2 regions of the Pseudoalteromonas sp. HF66 genome follow, and region 1 is predicted to be linked to the other one. Evidence: predicted binding sites of a transcription regulator. Region 1 holds the regulator's gene; the other holds the start of a gene.

Region 1 (12,015 bases):
TTTGCAAGAAAATCTTGCCAGCTACCTATTGCTAACGCTTCAGGCATGAGTGGAGTTAAAGCAATGTCATCAAGCTCTAAATCAAGACCGAGATCTCGCGCTAAAATTAGCAGTTTACGCTGCATATCGCGGCCAGATAAATCTTCACGAGGATCTGGCTCTGTATAGCCCATATGCTGAGCTTGAAGCACTAAATCTGAAAACGGCACACTGCCATCATAGCTGCTGCATAACCATGACAAGGTACCTGAAAATACCCCTTCAATACGGTTAATTCTGTCACCACTATTTTGTAAATCAGCTAAAGCAAAATTAATTGGTAAACCTGCCCCCACACTGGTGTTATAGCGCCACAATAAATTTCGCTCGGCTAAATTATTACGTAATGTTTGATACCAACTACTGGCGGCGGTGCCAGCATATTTGTTTGCACTGATCAAATGGCAGTTAAGTTCTATAAAATCAGGATAAAACTGACTAAAGGCCTCACTGGCTGTAATATCAATCACTACTTTGTGTTCATAATCAAGCTCATTGATACGTGCTAATAACTCAGCTTTGTTGTAGCTTTGCGCTTCGTTGTGCCATTGCTCTTGCCATGTTTCAGTATTTAAACCACTGGCACTAAAAAGCATTTGCTTTGAGCGTAAAAGAGCAACAACTTTTACTTTATACTGAGCAGATAAACGAGCAAACTGAGCTTGTAGTTGCGATAAGAACACCTCACCCACATTACCAAGACCAGCAACGATAATGGCCAGCTCTTGGCCTTTGTTGACTAATTTGTCATGTAGAAGAGTTAAAACATCACTATCAATTGCCTGGTCATTTAAGATCAACACATAGTTATCATCTTGTTGTACAAAACGAGGATGAATGCTTTGCTCTTTTAAAAGCGCTGTCGCTTGATCTGTAAGCGTAATTACATCAGTTGTTGGTGCAACCACTGCACAACCACTTAAATTAGACTCAACAATATTGGCGCGACCCGCTAAGTGGCCTACAACCTGATGAGTGCTTTGGCCTGGCACTAATAAGTAAGTATCGCCATCTTTAGTAAAGTGGTGCAGGCTGTGCTGGATTAACTGGCTTAGTTCACCTACTTCACCACTACTAAGTTTATCAACCCGTAATAAATCGATGTTATCTAAGGTAGTAATAAAACGTTTTGCTTTGCTATAGCCTTCTTTTACTACTTCGGTTGGCGTTGCATCGCAATCAAAGCTACTTCTAACAACTAGCTTGATCTCGGTGCCTTTTAACGGCGATAACGTCTTAGCATGCAGTACAGGATTACCTAAACGTGCTAATAAGTTAGCTTGCTCGCGACAAACCTTGGCATATTTAAGCGCATTTTTAACTTTACGAGGATCTGTACTAAACACGCCTTGTGTATCGGTCCATATAGACACTTGTTTCGCAAAAGTATAACTGGCCAGTAACGTCGCACTGTAATCACTGCCGTTGCGCCCTAATGTAACCGTATTGCCTTGGCAATCCACAGCTATAAAGCCCGTTACTACGTTTATGTGTGACTTACTAATTATACTTGTGCATTGCTGCTGATTTTTTTGATGTAATAGTTGCCCGTCATTTAAAGTAAATAACTGCCTTGCATCAACATCTTGCGCAGCGACACCGAGCTGATTTAGGTAAGCGGCCAACAAGCGCGCCGACCATACTTCACCATGGGCAAGTAAAGGCGCCTCAAGTAACTGCTGTTGACTAATTAATTCATTTAAAACCGCAAGCTCATCATTTAGCTGCGCCAACGCCTGTTGTTTATTCTGGCCTGTAAGTAATTGCTCAATTAAGGCTCGTTGATTGTTATCAATAAGCAATAAAATATCGTTAACAGCTTGCCTATCTTGCTGCTGGTAACTTTGCCAAAGTTTTACTAGAGTATCGGTTGTTTTACCTGATGCCGACACAACCACACAGTCACCCTGCTCTGTATTCGCTAGAACGATGTTAGCTACCGCATGATAACGATCTGCAGAGCTTAAGCTTGAGCCACCAAATTTATGAACAATATTTACCATCTCTTCTACCACAATGCCGTATGCGCAGGCGTTAACTTAAATGACGCGTTTTGTTGTGTATCTTGCTGTGTTTGTTTTACTTCAGCTTTAGCAGCTTGCTGGCCTTGACCTGGTTTTACTAAATTGAAAACACGGTCTAAATCTGCGATAAGATCTTTTACATCTTCAATGCCTACAGAAATACGGATCAAAGTATCGCCCACACCGGCTTCAAGGCGCGCTTTAGGCTCCATGCCTGCGTGGGTCATTGTTGCAGGGTGACAAATCAAGCTTTCTACCCCACCTAACGACTCTGCAAGGCTAAAGTCTTTAAGACTGGTTAAAAACGCTGCAGCATCGTTAATGTCGCCTTTAATATCAAAGCTCACCATGCCACCAAAACCACGTTGCTGTGCTTTAGCAAGCTCATGTTGTGGGTGAGAAGCAAGGCCTGGATAATAAACTTGGCTTACAAAAGGAGAGTTTTCTAAATACTCCGCAATCGCAAAAGCATTTTCTTGATGCTGCTTTAAACGCACATTTAAAGTACGTAAACCACGAAGCGTTAAGTAACTGTCAAATGGTGCACCAGTAATACCGATATTATTTGCCCACCAAGCAAGCTCATCACCTAGCTCTTGCGTAGCAGCAATCACCGCACCGCCAACCACATCAGAGTGACCATTAATATATTTAGTAGTTGAGTGAACAACAATATCAACACCAAACTCAATTGGGTTTTGCAGCGCAGGTGATAAGAAGGTGTTATCAGCCGCAACTAAAGCATCACACTGCTTAGCAATACTAGTGATTGCTTTAATATCTGTTAAACGCAAGATTGGATTACTTGGCGTTTCTATCCAAATCAACTTAGGTTTAATCGATAAAATTTCTTGGAGATTTTCAGATTTCGTTAAATCCAAAACTTTTAGTTTTAACAGGCCACGCTTTTCAAGCGAAGTGAATAAACGATAACTACCACCATAGCAGTCATGTGGGATCACTAAGGTGTCGTCACTGTTTAATAGCTGAGTCGCTAAATGCACTGCTGACATACCTGTTGCAGTAATAATACCTCTAGCGCCACCTTCAAGTTCAGCTAAGGTTTCAGCTAAGATATCGCGATTCGGGTTACCGCTGCGGCCATAGTCATACTGGCGCTTAGTATCAAAATCAGCAAATGAATAGGTGGTTGATAAGTAAATTGGCGGTACAACCGCGCCATGATGTTTATCGGCTTCGATGCCGTGACGAACAGTAATCGTCGCTTTATTTTTATCGCTCATTTCATCACCTATTCCTGAACTGGATGTTTAGACGTCTAAAAGGTTAGATGATCAAATATGAGAAGTCAAAGCATTTATCGCTCACACATAGAAGTTTATACATTTACACCACTAGATGGCTAAATAACTAGTATTTGACTATCTTTTTTAAAGAGATAGAATTTCCGCATCTTGCGCTGTGAATAAGGCGTAAATCACTGACAACCGAGGCAACGAAACAACTTATGGCTAAATGGAACGGTGAATACATTCACCCATATGCAGAACACGGTAAAAAATCAGAACAAGTAAAAAAGATTACCGTATCAATCCCACTTAACGTATTAAAAGTATTAACTGACGAGCGTACACGCCGCCAGATCAATAACCTGCGTCATGCGACGAACAGCGAGTTATTGTGTGAAGCTTTCTTACATGCTTTTACAGGTCAACCATTACCAAATGATGACGACCTTCGTAAAGACAACCCTGAAAAGGTACCTGAAGAAGTTAAAAGAATTATGCAAGAAATGGGGTTAGATATCCCAGTGCTTGATTCAGAATAAGTATTTCGGCCATCGGATCACCGCCGATAATCGCAGATATAAAAAAACTCAGCCAAGGCTGAGTTTTTTATTAGCGTTATACAATTTGAGTAATTAAGTTTAACGCATGTAATCTTCTGGCATCTCGATTTGCGCTACACCTGACTCCACTGCAGCTTCAGCAACAGCACGTGCAATACGAGGTAATAAACGCGGGTCCATTGGCTTAGGAATGATGTACTCAGCACCAAACTCTAGTGACTCAACACCAGCCGCTTTCAGTACTTCATTTGGTACAGACTCTTTAGCGATACCACGAATAGCGTGTACTGCCGCAATTTTCATTTCATCATTAATTGCCGTTGCACGCACATCAAGCGCACCGCGGAAAATAAACGGGAAGCAAAGCACGTTATTTACTTGATTAGGGAAGTCTGAACGACCCGTAGCCATAATTAAATCGTTACGTGCACTGTGCGCAACTTCTGGTGCAATCTCAGGATCTGGGTTTGAACACGCAAACACGACTGGTTTATCAGCCATTAGCTTAAGATCATCTGCAGTTAATAGGTTAGGACCTGATACACCAACGAATACATCAGCATCAGCAATAACATCTTGTAATGTACGCTTATCAGTATTATTAGCGAATAGTTGCTTATACTCGTTTAAGTCATCACGACGAGTATGGATCACACCTTTACGGTCAAGCATATAGATGTGCTCACGTAGTGCGCCACATTTAATTAAAAGCTCCATACAAGCAACTGCGGCAGCACCGGCACCTAAACATACAATAATGGCATCTTCGATATCTTTACCTTGTACTTCAAGGGCATTAAGCATACCGGCAGCAGTAACAATAGCTGTACCATGCTGGTCATCATGGAAAACGGGAATATCACAGCGTTCAATAAGCGCTTTTTCGATTTCAAAACATTCTGGTGCTTTAATATCTTCTAAGTTGATACCACCAAAGGTATCAGCAATATTAGCAACCGTATTGATGAAATCTTCTGTTGTGCGGTGTTTTACTTCAATATCAATTGAATCAAGGCCAGCAAAACGTTTGAATAATAAGGCTTTACCTTCCATTACAGGTTTTGATGCAAGCGGACCTAAGTTACCTAAACCTAAAATTGCGGTACCGTTTGAAATAACCGCAACCATGTTACCTTTACCTGTGTACTTATAGGCATTTGCTGGATCAGCAGCAATTTCGCGGACCGGTTCAGCCACACCTGGGCTATAAGCTAAAGCGAGATCGTTAACCGTTTCGGCTGGCTTGGTTAGTTCAACACTAATTTTACCTGGAACGGGGTGAGCGTGGTAATGTAATGCTTGTTCACGAAAATCTGACATAACGCGATAGTATCCTGCAAAAAGTTAAAAAGTGAGAGAGCTTGCATCAGTACGATACCTGTAATGTATAAAAATTCCAAGTATTATCAGGTCTATCCTGTTATAAGCTATATCGCTTAATTTTAAAGGATTTCCCCACAATTTCTGTGCATAGTTGCGATTAATTAGACATAAAAATTCACCTATTTATGGCCTTTTAAGCACGTGTTTTTGTATTTTGTATGCACGAACACTGCAAATAGCCGAAATTAACCTAAAACCGCCATTTCAACGAAGTTCACAGCATTTAATTACGAAATTATTTAAAATTATTATTTTTAATAACTTTTAGATACCAATACGCTTAATTAAGTATTATTGCGGATTGGTATGCATTTATACAAAAAAGAATATAGTCAAGGGTTTACACTTTGTCTGCACAATTAGCGACATAGTGGGCATAACACTCAGAAATAGTTATGCAAAAGAAATAAGTGAAGATGGTAAGTTAGTGATGAGTTCAAAGTATACTTAATGAATTTTAGGTATAAAAAAAGCACCCTAAGGTGCTTCTTTTAACTAAACAGCAGAAATTACTTCTTGCTGCTAAGTGCACCGAAGCGCTTGTTGAAACGATCAACACGGCCGCCAGTGTCTAGAATCTTTTGCTTACCAGTGTAAAACGGGTGACACTCAGAACATACGTCTAAGTGGATGTCTTTACAAAGAGTTGAGCTAGTTTCGAATTTGTTACCACATGAACAAGTTGCAGTGATAGCTTCGTACTTAGGGTGAATACCTTCTTTCATAGGGAACCTCTAGTTAAGGCCGTATCGCTCTCCAAACCCGAAGTCTGGCACCATACGCAGTTAATACAATTAATAGGCCGCGTATTTTATAGCTCAAGTGACCTTGCGACAAGCTTTAAATGCATCTTTCGCTAAAAAAATAATCAAGTGGCCTGTTGTTCAGTATTTGTTGGTAGGTTTTTAACAGTAATTTTAGTACATTATCCTTCTATCTTTGTTTCAGTTGAGTTGTTATGCACTTTGTAGAAGTTGCCATAAAAGTCCCTTTACAGCGTACCTTCGATTATAAAGTTGAACAGCTGCTGCATAGCCCTGACTTAAAGCCAGGTATGCGAGTTCGTGTGCCATTTGGCAGTCAAAAAAAGGTCGCTGTGGTACTCGCTATAAAAACATCAACAGAAGTTCCTGCAGACAAAATTAAAGCTATTATTGATGTAATAGACGACACACCAGTTTTATCAGAGCAGCATCTAGCCTTGCTAAAATTTACTGCCCGCTACTACTGTTACCCATTGGGTGAAACCATTCATACGGCACTTCCGGCTGCTTTAAGACAAGGCGAATGTCCAGATAAAACCAGTATTAATATGGTTGAGCTGACCGATAAAGGCGCAAAGCTTCCATCACTAAAAGCAAAAACCCAGTTGAGTTTATTAAAGCAGCTAGCCGAATCGGGCAAATCATCTGTTACTGAATTAAAAGCACTCGGATTTACAAAAAAAACCATCGACGGCCTACTCGATAAAGAATTGATCACTCAGTTTATCGAACATGATAACCAATGGCAGCAACGCGTGCCGACCGTTGGAAACAAACCAATTCTTAATAAAGAGCAAGCCGTTGCCTGTACAAGCATTAATCAAGCTTGCGGCTTTACTAGCTTTTTACTTGAAGGGGTTACCGGAAGTGGTAAAACTGAAGTGTATTTGCAATGCCTAGAAGAAGTACTTAAAAAAGGTCAACAAGCCTTAGTATTAGTGCCCGAAATTGGCTTAACACCTCAAACCGTTAACCGTTTTCGTCGCCGATTTCCTGATACACCAATAATGCTATGGCATTCAGCACTAACAGACAATGAACGCTTACAAACCTGGCGTTTCTGTGAAAAAGGCAGTTGTGCCATAGTGATCGGTACACGTTCGAGTATTTTCTTACCCTTTTTATCGCTTGGGATGATCATTGTTGATGAAGAGCACGACAGCTCGTTTAAACAGCAAGACACGTTACGTTATCATGCCAGAGATTTAGCCGCTTATAGAGCATACCAGCATAATATTCCACTGGTTTTAGGTAGCGCCACACCGGCACTTGAAACCTTACACAAAGCAATTAATAACAAATATCAGTTATTGAGTCTTACTGAACGCGCCCAAACCAGCACTGATAATCAGTTCCAATTAATCGATATGAAAGGCCAACCAGAACAAGCTGGTATTGCCCATGCCAGCCTTGCCTATATGCGTCAACATTTAGAGCGAGGCAAGCAAGTGATGGTGTTTTTAAACCGCCGAGGTTTTTCACCTACCCTCATATGTCATGAGTGTGGTTGGCTAAGTGAGTGCTCACGTTGTAGCACTAGCGCAACCTTTCATAAAGCCATTGGCCAAATGATTTGTCACCACTGTGGTGAGCAACATCAGGTGCCCCATCAGTGTCCAGATTGTGGCAGCACGCAGATTTTTCCAAATGGTAAAGGCACTGAGCAAATTGAAGAGTTTTTAACACAAACCTTCGCTGATATTCCGATTAGTCGTATTGACCGCGACTCAACCCGTCGTAAAGGCAGCTTAGAGAAAGCACTTGATGATATTAATCAAGGTGGTGCTCGTATCTTAGTCGGTACGCAAATGTTGGCAAAAGGCCACCACTTTGCCGATGTGAGTCTCGTTTTAATCTTAGATGTCGATAGTGGTTTATATTCCTGTGACTTTCGCGCGACAGAGCATTTAGCACAGCTAGTTACACAAGTGGCAGGCCGTGCTGGGCGAAGTGGTGAGCCAGGGCAAGTATTACTGCAAACTCACTTTCCTGAGCATCCACTACTACAAGACCTAGTAAATAATGGTTACCAAGATTTTGCCCGCTATGCACTCACAGAGCGAGAAGATGCGCAGCTTCCACCTGTCACTAATATGGCCATGGTTCGTGCAGAAGGGCATAACATTAATCAAGTGGTCGATTTTTTAACTGATTTGGTTCCTGTCCAGAACGTATCTGGTATACAATTGCTTGGTCCGATACCTGCGCCACTGGAACGTGTAGCAGGTAAATATCGCTTTCAATTACATATTCAGGCGCAGGAACGCTCTCACTTACACCAATATTTAGCGCAGATGGTTGACTATATAAGTACTAGTAAATTAGCGCAAAAGGTGCGTTGGAGCCTAGATGTTGATCCTATAGATATGATTTAAGGCCAATTAAGAATCATGGCACAACACGATTACATAAATAAAAAACCAGCAAATCGAAATAATAAAAAACAAGCCCCGGCAAAAAAGCCCTTCCCAATTTTTCTTGTTTTAATTGCGCTTATCTTAGTAGGCGGGTTTGGTTACGGCTTGTGGTATATCAAACATAATGCCGATCCTGAGTTAGTAGAGCAGCAAGCAAACCCAGTTAAAAAAGAAGAAGCTATCATTCCGCCTCCTAAAACGCCTGAGTTCATTAAGGAGATTAAAGAGCATGAAGTTCAAGTCGAGGTCAAAGAGATTGAACAAAAAGGCCCTTATGTAATGCAATGCGGCTCTTTTAGAACCATGGCACAAGCACAAACATTAAAAGCAAAAATCGCTTTTGCAGGCTTAGTTGCCGAGGTAAAGAAAACACAAGGCAGTAATGGTATTTGGTATAAAGTGCGCTTAGGCCCTTACGAAACCAAACGTTTAGCCGAAAGTGACAAGAATAAACTTAAACGCATCAAAATAATGGGCTGCGGAATTTGGCTTTGGACTTGATTTTAGTTCATTCACCCATATAAACACCTCATCAATCGCTTTTTACGAGCGGCTTCGCCGCTCGATGATGAGGAATAATCATGACCACTATTGTAAGTGTACGCCGCGACGACAAGGTCGTTATTGGTGGCGACGGCCAAGTTTCACTTGGTAATACCGTAATGAAGGGCAACGCCCGCAAAGTTCGACGTCTTTATAATGGCAAAGTAATCGCTGGTTTCGCTGGCGGTACTGCTGATGCCTTCACCCTTTTCGAACGATTTGAAAGCAAACTAGAAATGCACCAAGGTAACCTGACTAAGGCTGCCGTAGAAATGGCCAAAGATTGGCGTAGTGATCGCGCACTTAGAAAGCTCGAAGCACTATTAGCAGTCGCAGACGAAACTGCTTCATTAATTATCACAGGTAACGGTGATGTTGTGCAGCCAGAAAACGACCTAATTGCGATTGGCAGTGGTGGTAACTTCGCACAATCAGCAGCCACAGCGCTACTAGAAAATACCGACCTAAGTGCACGTGACATTGTAGAGAAAAGCCTAACAATTGCAGGCAATATCTGTGTATTCACGAATAATTTCCAAACTATTGAAGAATTGTAATAGGAACTGCCATGTCTGAGATGACGCCAAGAGAAATCGTTCACGAGCTTGATCAACATATTATTGGCCAAGCTAAAGCTAAAAAAGCAGTTTCAATCGCGCTACGTAATCGCTGGCGCCGTATGCAACTGAGCGACGATTTACGCGCTGAAGTAACACCAAAAAATATTTTAATGATTGGTCCTACTGGTGTGGGTAAAACTGAGATTGCTCGCCGCTTAGCCAAACTTGCTAATGCCCCTTTCATTAAAGTTGAAGCAACCAAGTTCACTGAAGTGGGCTATGTTGGTAAAGAAGTTGAAACGATCATCCGTGATTTAGTTGATATTTCAATTAAAATGACACGTGAACAACAAACTAAAAAATTTAAACACCGCGCTGAAGAGGCGGCAGAAGAACGCATTTTAGATGCTCTTTTACCACCAGCACGCGATACATTTGGTGAGTCAAAAACAGAAGAGAACTCTTCTACTCGTCAATCTTTCCGTAAGAAATTACGTGAAGGCCAATTAGACGACAAAGAAATTGATATCGATGTTGCACAAGCACAACCAAATGTTGAGATCATGGCTCCTCCTGGTATGGAAGAAATGACCAACCAGCTACAAAGCATGTTCCAAAATATGGGTGGTGATAAGCGCAGCAAGCGTAAGCTGAAGATCAAAGAAGCATTCAAACTATTAGTTGAAGAAGAAGCCGCAAAACTTGTTAATCCTGAAGAGTTAAAAGAGCAAGCTATCTTCGCGGTAGAGCAAAACGGTATCGTTTTTATCGATGAAATCGATAAAATCTGTAAACGTGGTGAAGCTTCTGGCCCAGATGTTAGCCGTGAAGGTGTACAACGCGATTTACTACCATTAATCGAAGGCTCAACGGTAAGCACTAAACACGGCATGGTTAAAACAGACCACATGTTGTTTATCGCATCAGGCGCATTCCAAATGGCTAAACCATCAGACATGATCCCAGAGCTGCAAGGTCGTTTACCAATTCGTGTTGAGCTTGAAGCGCTTAGTGCTGATGACTTTAAACGTATCTTAACTGAGCCTCACGCTTCATTGACAGAGCAACAACGTGAGCTGTTAAAAACAGAACAAGTTGAGGTTGAGTTTACAGATGATGCCATTGAACGCATTGCGAAAGCGGCTTGGCAAGTAAATGAAAAAACCGAAAACATCGGTGCACGTCGCTTACACACAGTGATGGAAAAACTAATGGAAGAAATTTCATTTGATGCCTCAGAAAAAGCAGGTTCAACACTGACAATTGATGCCAACTACGTTGAGCAGCATTTAGGTGCACTTGTTGAAGATGAAGATTTGAGTCGCTTCATTCTTTAATCAACAATTTAGCGTTATAATCAAAAGCCTCCAGTTGGAGGCTTTTTAGTTTATAAATCGTACATACGAGGCTCACATGAAAGAAGTCACTAAAGTGCATTATCACAGCGTTAGCAAAGTATTAGATGTTCATTTTGATGATCAGACTATTGCTCAATTTAGTGCTGAATTTTTGCGTGTTCACTCACCTTCAGCTGAAGTACAAGGACATGGTAATGAGCCGATGAAACTAGTGCTTGATAAGCAGCAAGTAGGAATTAGCAAGATTGAGCCTGTTGGTCATTATGCAATTCGACTGGTATTTAGCGACAATCATAATAGCGGTTTATTTAGCTGGCACTATCTTAGCGAGCTACATGCTAACCATGACGAGCTTTGGCAGCAATACCAAGCTAGAGTCACCGAGCACGAAGCAAATAAGGACAGTGTGCCTATTAAGTTCGTGCCTTAATATTTGTAAAACAAAAAAGCGCGATGACGACACCGTCACCGCGCTTTTTTTATATACCCAAACCACCTCAAGATGCGAGTTTCAGTTGGAATTAAAAGCGATTTAGGCAAGGCATTGATTGCAAGTAATAGTTGTTCTATTGTTCAAATCAATAACGCAGTATAAATCGCTTTTAAACCAACCCGTTGGGCGCTTCACAGGAACTTACTCTCATCCTTGTTACTTCTTAAAAGGGACTGACTCTTGCAAAGTAACGCCTTGATATTAATCACCTGTGAAACGCTGAACTCTGCATCTTGGGGTGGCTTGGGTATACTCATTAAACTTTAAACTTATCTATTGCCTGATAAAGTACACGCGCTTGCTCAGACACTTCTTCGCTAGTTTGTGCGTTAGTTGCCGCATGGCCTGATGCCTCTTGAGCGATATCACGAATACGTACCACGTTTTTGTTCACCTCAGAAGCCACTTGGCTTTGCTCATCAATTGCTGTAGCGATATGAGTACTCATATCCATAATGGTTTGAACATCTTCGGTGATTGAGCGCAGTAACTCACCGGCTTTAGTTGCCTGTGCTGCACTTTCGCCACCTTGTGTACGACATTGCTGCATAATGCTCACCACTTCTTGAGTGCGCCCTTGTAAGGTTGAAATGATACTCTCGATCTCTTGAGTTGAGTCTTGAG
Region 2 (12,015 bases), on a different contig from region 1:
TGGCGATACAGTAACGATTACACCAAACGAGAACTTCTCTGGTGAAACAGAAGTAACTGTAATGGTGTCTGATATCGAATATCCATCAGATGCTGCAAGTACAACCTTCATGTTAACGGTTGAAGCTGTTAATGACGCACCAGTTGTAGTTGTTGAAGCAAGTGCTCAGCAAGTTACTGAGGGCAGCGTTATTACTTTAGATGCATCTGCATCACATGATTTAGACAACGATGAGTTAACTTTCTCATGGGAAGGCCCAGGTGCAATAGCAAGCCCAGCATCAGCAATCACTGAAGTATCAGGTTTAACGGCTGGTGAGCATCAGTTTACTGTAACGGTAAGTGATGGTATTGAAGCGATGGAGCTTGGTGTAACTGTGACGGTAACCGCACAAGAAACAACAGTGGTTCCTGAAGAAAAAGCGAAATCATCAAGTGGCTCACTTGCTTGGTTAACTATGTTATTAGCAGGTTTTGCAGGTGTTCGTCGCCGTGTAAAACGAAACTAATAAATCCCTAAGTATGTTATGTGACAAAGGGCCCTAGGGCCCTTTTTTGCGTCTAGTAAAACCTAATGGGCATTTATTAATAACCAAAAAGAATATCTAAAATTGAAAACCTATGTAGCAAAATGTACAGGCAGTTTTATATTTTTTTCAGTGTGTTAATTTAAAGATAAGGTATAAAAGGGATGCCTTGTGCACTTTGTATGGTAAAAAAATTATACAAAGATGCGTGCAAACGATATGATCGTTCCCGATTGGGTAAAGACTAAAAAGTTTTTAGTAGTATTAAGTTGTCATAATAATTATTTGTTATGACATAAAGGTGAATTGGGTTAATGAAGAAATTGTTTGGCTTAGTGTGTTGTTTATCTGCATCAACTGCATTTGCGCAGGTTGAAGGTATACAGCCGCAATTAATTAAAAAGTCGACAATACATGCCAGCATCACAGTTGGCTATGGGGGTATTGAAAACCCAGTACTTGATGCTGATGACGTCACTTCGCCAATTCTGCCAAGCTTTGCTTATTACAGTGATAATTGGTATTTCGATGACTTTTCTGTTGGCTACAGTTTATATGAAACAGAAAAGTTTTATGTCGATTTACTTGGTCGCTTTAATGACGATGGCTTTTTCTTTGAGCTTGATGGAGTAGATAAACTTTATGCGGTAGGTGTTGTAAGATCGAGTTCAGGAAGACCAACTTTACCAACAGCTTCACCCATTGAGCTAACGCCCATAGAGCGTGACCTTTCTTATATGGCTGGGCTATCGTCTGCTGTAAACGTTTATGATGACATCTGGTTAAGTGCAGCTTATGTGAACGATGTGACCAATGTTCATAATGGTTATGAAATCTTGTTTAACGGCTACCAAATATTTGAGCTGTTTTCTGGTACTGCTGGTATTGAGGCGGGCATTAATTACAAAAATGAAGAGTTGATTGACTATTATTACACAGTTTACCCAACTGAAAGTAAAACCCGCTTACTAAGCTACAATTTAGAAAGTGCCACCAACTACTATTTGAAAGTGAGCTATGAATATCCGATCAGCGATAGTTTCAGTCTTGATTTCAAACTCAAACATACATGGCTAGACAGCAACTTAGCCAATTCAAACATGATCAATAAAAACGGATACTTCTCAGGCTTTACAGGTATTACCTACCACTTTTAGGCCAGTGTATTGTGATTTGTGCACCGCCCGTTTGTGGGCAATTGGCTAAGCTTATTTTACCGCCATGCCAACTGGCAATACGATGAACTATATAAAGCCCTAATCCATAACCACTAGCCAACTTATCTCCTTCACCTTGTTTAAAAGGCTCAATCAGCGCATCTGCATTAATTGGTAAGCCAGGTCCATCATCTGCAATACTTATAAGGTAATAGCCCGCTTGTTCTTTACTGCTTATATGGATAGTGTTTTTTGCGTATTTAGTGGCATTGATCAGTAAATTTTGCACTGCAATAGCCATAAAGCTTGCTTCACAATAGGCAGTATCTACTTCAAACGCTGAAATGAATTCGAGTTCTTTGTATAAATCGAATTTAGCTACTTCCGTATTGATAAGTTTAGTTAAGTTAACTTTCTCCTGATTAAACACGCTTTGCTGGTGCTCTAAGCGAGCAAACGATAAGTATTGCTCTAAACGTAATTCAATTTCATCGATATCGCGTTCTATTTGCCTACTTTCTTGTGATTCTAACTCAGCAATCGATAAAGCAAATCGCATACGGGTAAGAGGCGTACGAATTTCATGAGAAATAATGCGTGATAAATCGTTATGTAATTGCACAAATTTATTAATGCGCTCAGACATATGGGTAAACGTGCTAGCCAATGGCGCGATAGATGAATTAGGTTTTATATCTAGCTCTATCCGCTGTGGCTTTTTGCTAAAGTGGTAGGCTGCGCGTTGTAATAAACTCAAATCACGAAATACAGGGCGAATGAACAACAAGATCATGGCACCAAGTAAAAAGTAAAAGGAAAAAAATGCAAACCAGTCAGTCTTTGCTTGTGAAATCAAGGAAATAGGGCCTATTTTTTGAATGCTGCCGAAACTTCCTTTCAGGTATATATACTGCTGATTATTCTCGGTGACGCTGATAATGCCATCTTTATTGAAACTAGCTTGCAATGAATCGGGTAACACAAGTTCGTTTTGGTTAAAGGTACTGATCCTCGATGCTTTTTGCTCTGCGATTTGCGCAAGTTCTGCGACGCTGATTTGCACACTCGGTATCTGCTCAGAGAAAAATTGATTATAAAGCTGACCAAAAGCCAAAACTAAGGCAATTAAGCTGACAGTGATAATTAAATACAGCTTAAAAAATTGCTGTTTCATATTTTTGAAATATCCAGGCTGTATCCTTTACCCCGAACAGACTTAATATCCAACGACTCCTTATGTTTGCTAATGGTTTCTTTAAGCTTTTTACGTAAACGGCTAATTTTTAAATCAATAGCTCGGTCAAGTCCATCATACTCACGACCAATAACATGCTTAAATAATACTTCTCGAGAAACCGGTTGGGGTGTGCTTTTAGCTAGATAGGCAATGATCTCAAACTCACTTTCATTGAGGTTCAATGCAGTATTATGAAAGTAGATATCACGTTTTTTAGTGTCGATACGCAAAATATCACTTTGATGTGAAAAGTTATCTTGGCCAACAGTATGGGCGATAATTGTTTTAACCTTAGCTAATAACAGTTCAGGCTTAATGGGTTTTACAAGGTAGTCATAGGCGCCTAAGTTCAAACCTTTAATTTGTGATTGTACTGAGTCCAGCGCTGTTAAAAAAATGACAGGACAACTGTATTTTTCTTTCAACTGGGAAATTAACTCAAAGCCATTGCCATCCGGTAGCATAACATCACAAATAATTAGTGAAGGCATGAAGGTGATTTCACTGCTACGGTAAGCCTCCGTAGTATTAAACACATCAATTGTATAGCCATGCTTTAACAAAAATGTTTGAATTAAGCTTGCTAATTTCACATCATCTTCAATTATAAAAATATGCTGCATTATAAACTCCAGCCAAAGCGCCGCTTTATTCGGTAATCTTTAGCTTCATAGCTTGCTATTGAGAGTAGTTGTTGTTTAACAACCTGATTACTCAATGGATTTATTAATTTCACAGTAAGTGGGTGCTCAGTTTTAATCTTAAACTTTTCGCTAATTAAACCTCCTTGTTTATAACACTGCGTATACTGTGGACGCTGAGTTATTTCTAAACAAAGCTCTTTAAAGGGAGCAATTCGAAAATGAATTTGTATATTAAATTCACAGACCTTTTGTTTCGTATCTGTCACACACACTGTGGGAGAGACTTTAAAAAAAGGTTGCTCAGGATTGTCATCACTTAAGCAAAGCGACGAAAAACAAAGACAAAAAAACAGCAATAGCCAACTTAATCGGTATATCATCTAACCAAGTCTCTGTTTTTTAATAGTCTTTTCTTCAAAGTAACAATAACCATCGAAAATTGATGTAACCTGCTCAACTCACTTTGAGTACTCATTTTTTTGCCGCTTATTATAATTGTTATTTATGCAGCCTATGAGCGGCGATTACACGATAAAAAAGCGGTTCTATCATACCTTACTTATCGTTGTAGCTACAAATAGGTGCTATGCAAAGCCTGTATTTTCAGCTTGTTGGCATATTTCTTAATGTTTAAAAAGTTAGTTTGTTGTTTTAAAAAGAAAACTGAATTTATATTTAGTTTTAGCTAATAGTTTTTCATTATGTTTAGCTGAGTCTAAGTGTTTACTAATCTGCTTTATTTGTTAATCCTTTCGTACAAATTGATACAATTTAGATTTAGCCTATCGAAACCAATATTTTAGCTGATGTCATTAAACATCTCCTAAGTTCGTGATTTATAATTAACAGATTCGACCTCTATTTTCTATTTTTCTGGTAGTATAGTCAGGTTATAAGTAGTTTAAGCAGTGAACAATTATGTTAAGTCCTTATTATCAGCAGCATGCTGATTACGTTTCTATCTCACGTGAGCAAGGCTGTCGTTTCGCCAAATTAGTGGCTGATGATTTCAATCCGTTACACGATAAAGACGCTAAAAAGTTTTGTGTACCGGGCGATTTACTTTTTTCGCTGGTTTTAAACCGTTACGGCATAAGTGAAAAAATGGAGTTTACTTTCGCTGGTATGGTTGATGAAAATTCAAAGCTAACTTTCCCTGAGGGTGCTGATGAGTTTGCGATTACCGATGGCGAAAAAGTAATGCTAAAAGTTAAACGAGAAGGTGCTGTTAGCCAGTGTCCAGAATTAACGAATAGCTTAATTAAAAATTATGTTGAGTTTTCTGGTACTACGTTTCCGCATGTCATCATCCCATTAATGGGTAAGCAAGACGTGATGATCAACCCTGCGCGCCCTATGGTGATTTACGAGTCAATGCTGATTAACCTAGATCGTCTTGATATTAGCGCACCTGAATTACAATTTGCGGAACCTGATTTTGAATTTACTGGCAAGCGCGGAAAAATTACGCTTCGCTTTAACCTTTTAGAAAACGGCAAGAAAGTAGGCTCAGGTGAAAAGCACATGCTTGTATCTGGTATTCGTGATTATTGCCAAGCAACGGTTGATGACTTAATTAGTTTTTATAATCACCGTAAAGAATCACTTAAACCAGAGTAATCTCTACATTTGCTATAAAGGGCGCTCATTGCGCCTTTTTTGTTGCTGATGTTCAGCGTACAATAGCGTTTTTATAGCCAAATGTACTTCAGAATATGTCAGTAGCGACCTTTTCAGAGTTAAATCTTGCACCTGCATTGCTAAGTGCTTTGCAAGAAGAGAATTATCACACCCCCACAGCAATTCAAGCGCAAACCATCCCACTCATTTTAGCGGGAGCTGATGTAATGGGCAGTGCACAAACCGGAACGGGCAAAACAGCCGCCTTTGTTTTACCACTACTGCACAACTTGATGTCTGCTGAAGTACTCCCTGATGCTGTTAAGGTACTTATTTTAACGCCCACCCGAGAGCTCGCTCAGCAAGTATTTGCAAGTGTAGAGCGCTATGCTGCGCACACAGATATAAAAGCGGCGCTTGCTTATGGCGGCGCCAGTATTGGCCCACAAATTAAAGCCATAAAAGCTGCACAGGTTGTCATCGCAACACCTGGGCGCTTACTTGATCATGTGATCAAGGGCAGTATTAAGCTCTCTAGTATTAATGCTTTGGTATTCGATGAAGCTGATCGCATGCTTGATATGGGCTTTATTGACGAGATCAATCGTATCTTGCGTCACGTGCCAAAAGATCGTCAAACCTTACTGTTTTCAGCAACATTTGACGACAGCATCTTTAAGCTAAGTAAGCAGTTATTGAATGATCCTAAATTAGTTGAAGTAAATAAACGCAACTCAGCAGCGGTTGAAGTTGAGCAGCTAGTTTATGCGGTTGATGAAGATCGTAAGCGTGAACTGGTATCGCATATGATTGGTATGAAGAATTGGCAGCAAGTACTAATATTCACTCGTACTAAACAAACCGCTGATGTGCTTGCAAAAGAAATGTGTAAAGACGGTTTAAAAACTGAATCTATTCATGGTGATAAAAGCCAAGGAGCACGAGATAAAGCGCTACATAACTTTAAATCCGGTGCAACAAGAGTACTGGTAGCGACAGATGTTGCTGCTCGTGGCCTTGATATTGCTTCGTTAAAGTATGTAATCAATTACGAACTGCCTTATGTGGCCGAAGATTATGTACACCGTATTGGTCGTACAGGTCGTGCTGGCGAGAAAGGGATGGCGATGTCGCTGGTTAGTATTGATGAGCAATGGTTACTGGATGAAATAGATATCTTACTCGACACGAGACTTACTCCACAGTGGTTACCAGGATATGAGCCTGATTTAACCAAAGAGCCAAAACAGGTTCGTAAAAATACAAATAAAGCACGGCGCTCGCGTGATAAAAAACGTATCTTAGGGCAAAAAAGTAGGAGACGTTCCTAAATTTGGCATATATTTATACTATCCTCAGGCTAAAGTTGAGAGTTTAGTATGTTAGAAGAAAATAAGTGGGTTTTTCGCCGCGCTGATAAACAATTTTCCTTAGAAAAGTGGCAGAAAACAATTAATCTCATGACTGAGTTGTTTTCTGCTCCTGCGGGTTTTATCGTCCATAAAACTGACAATGTTTATCGTATTATTGTATCCAGTGAGCAGCAAGAAAACCCCTATGAAGCAGGGGCTGAATTAAATGCTGACGATAATATCTTCTGTAAAAAAGTTGTGCGAGATATGGCACCACTTTATGTTGATCATGCAAGTAAAGACTCTCAGTGGGATGATAGCCCACTAGTGAAAGATGGTTTTGAATCTTACCTTGGTGTACCTATTAGTTGGCCTAATGGTGAACCGTTTGGCACATTTTGTGTAATGGATTTTAAGCAGACTCACTATCAACAGAGCTTTTTAGAATTAATAGAGCAACTTCGCGATATGGTTGAGGACGACCTTGCTTTGTTAGATAATTTTACGCAGATGCGTGAAATTGCCATGCTCGATTCACTTACCAATATTTATAATCGCCGCGCAATAGACCTACTTTGCCAACATAAACTGAATATATCGAAACGTCTTGGCTTTGACATTAGCTGTTTGTTTATTGATATAAACAGTTTTAAACCGCTCAACGATACTTACGGCCATGAAGTTGGCGATCTCGCGCTTATTTGTTTAGCTGACACTATGAAAGAGTGTCTTCGTGAAACCGATATTATTGGCCGCTTAGGGGGCGATGAGTTTATTGCTTTATTGCAAGTTCAGCCAGGTGATTGCATAGAAAGCATAGCCGATAAGCTCAACACCACCTATCAATCTAATTTAGCAAAGCGGGGCATTCCAGTTACGAGTTTAAGTATTGGTTCTGGGGTGATAGCTCAGCCAAAAGAAAACTTTGCTGAGCTATTAAAACGAGCAGATGAAGATATGTATGAGAAAAAGCAAGCCTCGAAGGCAGCACGTTAAGCTATTTGTTTCTCAGCTAGGTTCAGCTCCATGGTCGCTTTAAGTAAACGATAAAGGTTAATTGACGCATCAATTTCTTCTTTACGATTAGTTAAGCTTTCGATATTTAAACCGAGCGGTACATCTAAATGCGCGCAGCTTTGTAAAATTAAGTCAAGATTCTCACGGCAAATACGCACCGATTCACTCAATGTATTTGCCGAATCTAACATACGGTACTTAGTCGCCTCTGGTACCGAAATTCCTAACCACTCCATAAATTCTAAGGTTTTTTCACCGCCACATGGAGTAAACGTTAGAATAATACGCTTTGGGGTTGTGCCTTGTGCTTTACAGCTGCGGGCATAGCTGGTGATCAAATCAATAGTCGCTTGGGCATTGTAAACGGCTTGTGAGATGAAAAACTTACAGCCTTGCGCTGTTTTTTCGACTAAACGTTCATGTTCATTACGTTTGCTAGCGTGACGCTCTGCAATAGTAACGCCACCTAAAAATACATCGCTATTCTGTTTTACTAGCGTTTTATAAGCATCAGAAAGGCTTAATTTGATGTCACCATGAGATGATGGACTACCTACTAGCACTAAGTTCTTTAATTCAAAATCATTTCGAGTTTCATTTAACCACTCGGTAAACTCAGCTTCACCACGTTGGGCAACACTTTTATAAGTGATTACATCCAGTTGTGAGAGGCTGCGAAGTAGTTGACTATATTCACGTGGATCAACCGTTTCTTTAAACGGAAAAGGGCGCGGTTTAGCAATTCGGCTGCTTTCATCTTGAATGTCGTAAATGATCACACCATCGTATTCAATTTCGTGCAAGCGACCTAGTAGCTTTTGGGCAATAGTTTCAAGCATGGCTTTATCAGTACCTGATTTTGGTGGTGTGGTACCGATAAGGTAGACGCCTTGATTGGTGTCTTCAATTTTCTCTTGTAATGATAAAGCCATAATCCTCATTCCAGCTTGTGCTAATGTCTATGTAAACAATATAGCAGCCATTTAGACGTCTAGATAGATTTTTCTGATGAAAGTTTTTCAATGACTATGAATTTTACTCAAGTTGAATGTGAGGTGTTCTACGAAATTGACACACCTGTTTACATAAATTATAGCCCTGACCCTCATATTTTCTGGCGCTTTGATGCATAATCAGGCTGCAATCATTATGAGAAAAATAACTAACAAGGGAACATTATGAAATTTAGATTATTAGCAACCAGTTTTGCTGTAACACTTGCGCTGAGTGGCTGCGCAAGTAACTCACAGTCAAATATGGTTAAAGAAGTCGAAATTGAGCAGCAAGTAAGCCAAGATGATAACCGTGTATTTAGCCAAGATTACCTATTAGAAGAGCTTGAGAACGGCCTTCGCGTAATGGTAGTGAAAACCGACTACCCAGACGTCGTATCACTGCAAATTCCGGTATCGGTTGGCTCACGTAATGAAGTTGAAGCAGGTAAAACTGGTTTTGCACACTTCTTTGAGCATATGATGTTTAAAGGCTCTGAAAAATTCCCGCAAGATGTCTATTCAGATATTTTAAAGAACTCAGGTGTTGATAATCGCGCGTATACGACCAACGATTACACTAACTATCACTTAAATTTCTCAAAAGAGCACTTAGATAAAGTACTCGAAATCGAAGCTGATATTTTCCAAAACCTGACTTACAGCGAAGAGCAGTTCCGTACTGAAGCACTGACTGTAAAAGGTGAATATTTAAAGAATAATGCTAGCCCAATTCGTAAGTTACTTTCTGCCGTTCGTAACGAAGCATTCGAGAAGCACACATATAAACACACCACGATGGGCTTTTTTGAAGACATCGAAGCCATGCCTGATCAAATGGCATATGGTAAAGAGTTTTTCGCTAAGTTTTATAAGCCCGAGTACGTCTCTTTAGTCATTGTTGGTGATGTTGATCCACAAGAAACTATGGCAATGGTGAAAAAGCATTGGGGTAACTGGAAAAAAGGTGATTACCAAGCCGACATTCCAACTGAACCGAAACAACAAGCACCTAAGTACGTTCATGAAAAATATGATGGTTTACCGGGTCATTGGTTACTAGTGTCTTACAAAGGCACAGCATGGGATCCAACTCAAAAAGACCGTGCTGCGCTTGATTTGATTTCGCAGCTTTATTTCTCAAATAACTCGGCACTTTATCAAGAACTTGTTGTTGATAAACAAATTGCCAGTCAAATGTTTACCTATAACCCAGATACTAAAGACCCCGGTTTATTACATGTTTTTGTAAAAGTAGAAAACGAAGCTGATCTTGCTAAAGCTCGTGATGCGATTAACCGTACTTATGCACAAGCACGTACTGAGTTAGTTGATGCGCAAAAGTTAGCTGATTTAAAATCTAACTTAAAATACAGCTTTATCAATGGTCTTGATTCATCGCAATCAATAGCCTCAACGCTTGCAAGCTACATGCACTTTGAGCGCGACCCTGAAGTTATTAACCAACTTTACGCCACTGCTGATAGCGTCACTCCAGAAGATATCAAAGCAGTAGCAAACAAGTATTTTGTTGATTCAAGCCGTACCACTGTGACAATGTCGGCGCTTGATAAAGTAACTGGTTTTGAGCAGGAAGTTGATTTAAATGCAGCGGTGGCAAGTATCGAGCAAGCACCAACAGAACGTCATTTTAAAGTACTTGATAAAACAAATAGTTCACCACTGGTTGATGTAAACTGGTTATTTAATACCGGTGCGGCAGCTGATCCACAAGGCAAAAAAGGTTTAGCGGCGCTAACAGCCGCGATGCTAGCGCAAGGTGGTTCAGAATCAATGAGCTATAAAGATATTAAGAAAGCCTTATATCCTTTGGCGGGAAGCTTTGGTTATCAACTTGATAAAGAGATGATTTCACTTCGTGGTCGAGTACACAAAGATAATGCTGCGAAATGGTATGCGCTTGTTAGCGATCAATTGTTAAACCCTGGCTTTAGAGAAGATGATTTCAAGCGTCTGAAAAAAGAGCTTATAGATAGCATTAAAGCGGGCCTTAAAGCGTCAAATGATGAGGAACTAGGTAAAGAAGTGCTTTATCATCAGCTTTATAAAGGTCATCCTTACGAAAGTTATAACTACGGTGACATATCAGATCTTGAAGCATTGACACTTGATGACGTCAAAGCGTTTTATAATAGCCAGTTTACACAATCTAAACTAACAGTGGGTCTAATTGGTGCTATCCCAAGTGATGTTAAATCGACAATGATGAAAGATTTAACCCAACTTCCACAAGGTAAAGAAAGCCGTTTAATGATCCCTGATGCGCCAGTACTTAAAGGTCATCATGCGACTATTGTTGAGAAATCAGCGCAATCTACCGCAGTGTCCTTTGGTTTCCCAATTGATACAATTCGTAGCAGCGATGATTGGACAGCCCTTTGGTTAGTTCGCTCTTATTTTGGTGAACACCGCAGTTCAAACAGCTTCTTATATCAACGCATTCGTCAAACCCGTGGTATGAACTACGGCGACTATGCATACATCGAATACTTCCCACGTGGTATGTTCCAAACAAAACCAGATGCTAACTTAGGTCGTTCAGAGCAAATTTTCCAAGTATGGTTACGCCCGCTGCGTTCTAATAACGATGCTCACTTTGCAACACGTACGGCATTATTTGAGCTTGATAAGCTAATTAAAAATGGCATTAGTAAGGAAGATTTTGAAGCGACTCGTAATTTCTTAATTAACTTTGTGCCGCAAATGGTTGCAAGCCAAGATCGTCAATTAGGCTATGCACTTGATAGTGAGTTCTATAACACAGAGAGCTTTGTAGACTATGTGCGCGGCAAGCTTGAAAAGCTAACCCTTGATGATGTTAACCGCGTTATTCGCGATAACCTGCAAACCGAGAATATTCACTATGTGTTTATTACCGGTGACGGCAAAGATATGCAAAAACGTTTAGCATCAGAGCAAACATCACCTATGGTGTATAACGCTGAAAAACCGGCAGAACTTGTTGCTGAAGATAAAGTGATTGCAGACTATAAACTTGCAATACCAGCGAAAAATATTAAAGTACTTGATGTCGAAAAAGTATTTCAATAATTACTAATTAACTAATCAATGCCCCTATTTAGGGGCATTTTTCTATGCTTAATGGCTCGATGTTATCAGCAACTACAAGTTGATTTCGGCCAGCTTCTTTTGCTTGATAAAGCGCGCTATCAGCCATTTCAATGAGTAACATGGCATCATCACAACTACTAGGATATAGCGTGGCTAACCCGACACTTACTGTTAATGGGTAGCCAGCCAGTTCAGCCAACTTTAGCGTAGCAAGTTTTGTCATAAAACGTGTTACGAGTAATTGAGCATTATGGCTTTGCGTATTACCAAGTACTAGAACAAATTCTTCACCGCCGTATCTTGCGCACAAGTCACTGGGCCTGCGAGTAAATTCAGACAATAGTTTTGCCACTTCTTTTAAGCAATTATCACCAACT

What was found. The regulator MetJ, encoded in region 1, represses methionine synthesis genes. The targets are predictions, from matches to a motif close to TAGACGTCTAGACGTCTA.
Positions count from the first base shown of each region.
Region 2: HCZ11_RS14690 (methylenetetrahydrofolate reductase) is a predicted target of MetJ. The motif match lies at 8,530-8,547, and genes of this name have one in related genera.

Region 1 is NZ_JAATOU010000014.1:58,912-70,926, forward strand. Features, by position in the region: gene metL (bifunctional aspartate kinase/homoserine dehydrogenase II) at 1-2,042, opposite strand, end outside; gene metB (cystathionine gamma-synthase) at 2,048-3,307, opposite strand; gene metJ (met regulon transcriptional regulator MetJ) at 3,532-3,852, shown strand; gene HCZ11_RS14125 (malic enzyme-like NAD(P)-binding protein) at 3,952-5,193, opposite strand; gene rpmE (50S ribosomal protein L31) at 5,766-5,981, opposite strand; gene priA (primosomal protein N') at 6,215-8,395, shown strand; gene HCZ11_RS14140 (SPOR domain-containing protein) at 8,411-8,938, shown strand; gene hslV (ATP-dependent protease subunit HslV) at 9,019-9,537, shown strand; gene hslU (HslU--HslV peptidase ATPase subunit) at 9,549-10,877, shown strand; gene HCZ11_RS14155 (gamma-butyrobetaine hydroxylase-like domain-containing protein) at 10,954-11,328, shown strand; gene HCZ11_RS14160 (methyl-accepting chemotaxis protein) at 11,648-12,015, opposite strand, start outside.
Region 2 is NZ_JAATOU010000015.1:48,866-60,880, forward strand. Features, by position in the region: gene HCZ11_RS19745 (S8 family serine peptidase) at 1-508, shown strand, start outside; gene HCZ11_RS14655 (MipA/OmpV family protein) at 841-1,683, shown strand; gene HCZ11_RS14660 (ATP-binding protein) at 1,667-2,857, opposite strand; gene HCZ11_RS14665 (response regulator transcription factor) at 2,854-3,543, opposite strand; gene HCZ11_RS19800 (DUF3019 domain-containing protein) at 3,543-3,944, opposite strand; gene HCZ11_RS14675 (DUF3581 domain-containing protein) at 4,483-5,184, shown strand; gene HCZ11_RS14680 (DEAD/DEAH box helicase) at 5,280-6,515, shown strand; gene HCZ11_RS14685 (sensor domain-containing diguanylate cyclase) at 6,564-7,532, shown strand; gene HCZ11_RS14690 (methylenetetrahydrofolate reductase) at 7,529-8,485, opposite strand; gene HCZ11_RS14695 (pitrilysin family protein) at 8,732-11,617, shown strand; gene HCZ11_RS14700 (sensor domain-containing diguanylate cyclase) at 11,646-12,015, opposite strand, start outside.